Regions from separate parts of the Pseudarthrobacter sp. Hb11 genome, predicted to be linked through region 1. Evidence: predicted binding sites of a transcription regulator. Region 1 holds the regulator's gene; the other holds the start of a gene.
What was found. The regulator HrcA, encoded in region 1, represses chaperone genes, less so after heat shock. The targets are predictions, from matches to a motif close to TTNGCACTCGNNNNNNNCGAGTGCNAA.
Positions count from the first base shown of each region.

Region 2: AC50X7_RS05270 (FmdB family zinc ribbon protein) is a predicted target of HrcA. The motif match lies at 832-858, and genes of this name have one in related genera.

Region 1 covers NZ_JBWZCM010000001.1:215,008-217,204, reverse strand. The annotation lists gene dnaJ (molecular chaperone DnaJ) at 1-699, opposite strand, end outside; gene hrcA (heat-inducible transcriptional repressor HrcA) at 779-1,792, opposite strand; gene AC50X7_RS01035 (DUF3097 domain-containing protein) at 1,969-2,197, shown strand, end outside.
Region 2 covers NZ_JBWZCM010000002.1:328,736-330,932, forward strand. The annotation lists gene galU (UTP--glucose-1-phosphate uridylyltransferase GalU) at 1-73, opposite strand, end outside; gene AC50X7_RS05265 (5-formyltetrahydrofolate cyclo-ligase) at 178-798, shown strand; gene AC50X7_RS05270 (FmdB family zinc ribbon protein) at 917-1,186, shown strand; gene cpaB (Flp pilus assembly protein CpaB) at 1,278-1,991, shown strand; gene AC50X7_RS05280 (AAA family ATPase) at 2,024-2,197, opposite strand, start outside.

The DNA of each region.
Region 1 (2,197 bases):
CCCCTGGCCCGAGAGCTGGATGCGTGTCCCGGTGGCGACGCCGGCAGGAACCTTAATGGTCAGTGAACGGCGGCTGCGGATGCGGCCTTGTCCGCTGCACTCGTTGCACGGGTCTTTGATAACGGTTCCAAAACCTTCGCAGGTGCCGCACGGAGCGGCAGTCATGACCTGGCCAAGGATTGAACGCACGGCCCTCTGGACCTGGCCGCTGCCGCCGCAGATATCGCAGCGCTCGGGGTGGGTTCCGGGCTGGCAGCATGAGCCCTCACAGGTGGGGCAGACCACCGCCGTGTCCACTTCGAGCTTCTTGTTGACTCCAAACACGGCGTCGCGGAGCTCGATCCGGACGCTGATGAGCGCATCCTGCCCGCGCCGCACCCTCGACGCGGGACCGGTAGTGCCACCGGCGCCGAAGAAGGTGTCGAAGATGTCCTGGAAGGCGAAGCCCTGCCCGGCGTACGCTCCCCCGCCGAATCCGTTGTCCGTGCCGTTTTCGTTTCCGGTGGTGTCATAGACCCGCCGCTTCTGGGGATCCGAGAGGACTTCATAAGCATGGGTCACTGCCTTGAAGCGGTCCGCAACATCCTCACCGGGATTGACGTCCGGGTGAAGGGTCCGGGCCAGCTTTCGGTAGGCCTTCTTGATCTCTTCCCCGGTGGCATCCGGTGCGACTCCAAGGACTTCGTAGTGGCTGCTCAAAGTTAGTATCTCTTCCTTGTTGTTCTGCCTGCAGTCGAACTGCATACACTGCTGTGCGCCCTGGGGCGCTGAACTGTGGTCAGGGTCCCAGAATCCGTGACAGGTAACGGGCCACAGCCCTGACTGCCGCCATGGTGGTGGGGTAGTCCATTCTGGTGGGACCCAGCACGCCAATCTTGGCGACGCTGTCCGGGCCATAGCCCGTTGCGACGACGGATGCCTCCGCCAGGCCGTCGTATGGGTTTTCGCGGCCGATGCTCACGGCCACTCCGCGGTGGTCCTGTGCCATCTCGCTTAGCAGGCGAAGCATCACCACCTGCTCCTCGAGCGCTTCCAGCACCGGCCCGATGCTTAGCGGAAAGTCAACGTTGGAACGGGCCAGGTTGGCCGTGCCGGCCATCACCATCCGGTCTTCACGGCTGCTGTGGGCCAGGCCCTCCAGCCCGTGCGCCAGCGCCTGGGCTGCCTGCCGCTGTCCGGGGGCGACGCCGGACACCACTGCGGGCAGTGACTGCCCAAGCTGGGCCAAGGGAGTGCCGGCCAGGGATCCAAGGAATTGGCCGCGCAGCGCGGCAATAGCATCGTCAGCCAGGTCCTGCCCGACGTCGATGACCCGCTGTTCAACCTTGCCGCTGTTGGCAATCAGCACCACCAACACCTTCCGGGGGGCAAGGAGAACGAATTCGATGTGACGGACCAGTGCTCGATTAACGTGCGGATACTGGACGACGGCCACCTGGTTTGTCAGTTGGGACAACAGCCGGACGGTGCGTTCCAGGACGTCGTCGAGGTCATCTGCGCCTTCCAGCAGTGACTGGATGGCCCGCCGCTCCGCCTGGGACAGCGGCTTCACCGCGGAAATCTGGTCGACGAAGAGCCGGTAGCCTTTGTCCGTGGGGATGCGGCCCGCGCTGGTGTGCGGGGCGGTAATCAGTCCTTCGTCCTCAAGCGCGGCCATGTCATTGCGAATGGTGGCGCTGGAAACGCCGAGATGGTGACGCTCCACCAGGGCCTTGGACCCCACCGGCTCGCGGGAGTGGACGTAGTCCTCCACGATCGCCCGCAGTACTTCCAGCTTGCGCGGCTCGCTCACACTCCACCTCCATCAAGGGTTCAGGGCAGCCGTTCCGCCCGCACCGTGTGTCTACAGGGGTTAGCACTCGACATGCCTAAGTGCTAACAGTCTATTATGACTCGTCCCGTTGTTAGCATTGGTACCGCTCCGGGCGAAATTCCGGGCCAGGATCCAGCACGAGGCGGAGTGATTCCATGCATTACCAGAACTGGGGAGCCCAGGACCTGTCCGCACCTGCCAGGGCGCAACTGCCCGAGGTGCCCGTGGAGCGTGGCATGGTGCTGGAAGACGTCCAGTCCGGGTGGGTTGGCGCGGTAACCCGGGTGGAGAAGTCGGGAGGAATGCACGTGGTGGCACTGGAGGACCGCCGCGGCAAGTCCAGGTCCTTCCGGCTGGGCTTCGGGTTCCTCCTTGAAGGCCAGG
Region 2 (2,197 bases), on a different contig from region 1:
CAGGCAGGAACCTGGTGCCGAGTCCGGCAGCGGGTATTACGGCTTTGCGAACTCTCGGGTTACTGGTACTCACCCGACTAATCTAACGTCAGCGTCAAGCATTCAGTAATTATTGACCGGCTGCCGGCCACCCTGCGGCCACAGCCCGCGCCGCCACAACCAATGGAGGAAGACAGCATGCTCGAGGACGCCAAGGCAATCAAGGCCAGGATCCGTACCGCCCACCGCCGGCGGCGGGCTGCCCTCACCCAGCAGCAGCTGGACGCGGCCGGGTCAGGAATCGCCCGCCACGGCGCTGACTGGGCGGCATCCATGACCGGCGGCGCTCCTGCCACGTTCTGCGTCTACTTCGGGGTCGGCGTCGAACCGCCCACTCTTCCGCTGATCAACGCACTCCACAACAACGGTCACCGGGCCCTGCTCCCGGTGTGCGAACCCGGGCGGGAACTGGCGTGGGTCTTCTGGAACCCGGATGCCGGCTTTGAGCAGAGCCGGTACGCGCCGATCCTGGAGCCCAAAGGCGACCGGCACGGACCCGATGTGGCAGGAACCGCAGCCGCCCTCTTCATCCCGGCCACCGCCGTCGACCTTGCAGGCAACAGGGTAGGGCAAGGCGGCGGGTACTACGACAAGTTCCTGGGCCATCTCGCCACGGCGGGGACGAATATTCCGCTGGCCGCCATCATCTATGACGAAGAGCTGCTCCCCGCCGGTGAAATCCCCGAGGAGGAGTTCGACCGCCCCGTCCCTGCCGTCCTGGCGCCTTCCGGAATCCGGCTGCTCGACGGCCACCACTGAAGCTCGCAGTCGAGCGCTGCGGGGATGATAGAATTAGCACTCAGGCCCTGCGACTGCTAAACGGTAACTCCATCCGCGCAGCACGGGACCTCTCGTTTGCCCAAGAGGAGGAGCACTAGTGCCAACGTACGCGTACGCCTGCAAGGATTGCGGCCATGCCTTCGACATCGTCCAGTCGTTTTCGGACAGCACTTTGACCTCGTGCCCCGAGTGCCAGGGGACACTGCGCAAGAAGTTCAATAGCGTGGGTGTCGTCTTCAAGGGATCCGGCTTCTACCGCACCGATTCCCGGGACTCCAAGGGAAGCACCGTCTCGCCGGCCCCCGCGGCAACGCCCGCTCCCGCTGCGGCGCCTGCCGCGTCCGCTCCGGTGGCTGCAGCCAGCTAAGCAGGCGTGTTCGACGCCGGCCCGTCCGGCTTGTCCACATAGCGCACCGCGCATCTGTCGCAGGTGTTCGCCCCCACCGTAGCCTAGGCGCATGCCTGCAAACCTTCTCCGCCCGGGCCGGGCCGGCTCCCGCTACCCGCGCACCCCTCGCCGTCCCGGCAGATCCGCAGCGGCCCGGTTCGGCGGGTGGTTGAGCCGCAACCGGCGGCTCGCCGTGGCGCTGCTGCTGTGCGCGGCTGCCTCCATCACCGTGCATCAGCTCACTCCCGCGCCCGTCCACACCGTCACCGCCCTGGCGGCTGCGAGGGATCTGCCGGCCGGCTCAGCGATGAAGGCGACGGACCTGGCCCATGTGCAGGTGCCGCCGGCCATGATGGCCGCGGGTTTCCTGGACGAAGAGAGCGAGTTGGCTGGTAAACAGCTGGCGGCTCCGCTGCGCAAGGGACAGCTGCTGACGGACGCCCAACTGCTCGGTCCCGGGCTCCTGGCAGGCACCCCGCCTGGCTCGGCCGCCGTGCCCCTTCGAATGGCTGATCCGTCCTCGATCCAGCTCGTCTCGCCTGGGCAGCTTGTGAACGTGGTGCTGACGGCGGGCAACGGCTTCGACCACCAGGCACCGTCCGAAGTCCTGGCAACAGCCGTGCCGGTACTGTGGACCTCCGGCAAGGGCGGCGGAAGCGGCCAGTGGCTGGGCACGGCCGAGACGGACGGGCTTATAGTGGTTGCGGCCAGTTCCGAGCAGGCTGCGCGGCTGGCCGGTGCTTCCACCCAGGGCAAACTGTTCTTCGTCCTCGTTGGCCCTTAGCCCACCCTGATTTCAGGGTGAGCCCCGGCCCGTCAGCCCCAGTGCGGCGGCTTCTGTTCCTTCAGCCAGGCGTCATGGTCATCGTCGGCATCGCCCCAGCGCCTCGGGTCATCTTCCGAGGCCTTCGTGGGCAGACTGCCTTCAGTCCCGGCCTGGCCTTTGCCTTGCTCCTGGCCCTGCTCGTCTTCGGGGGCCGGATCCACGGG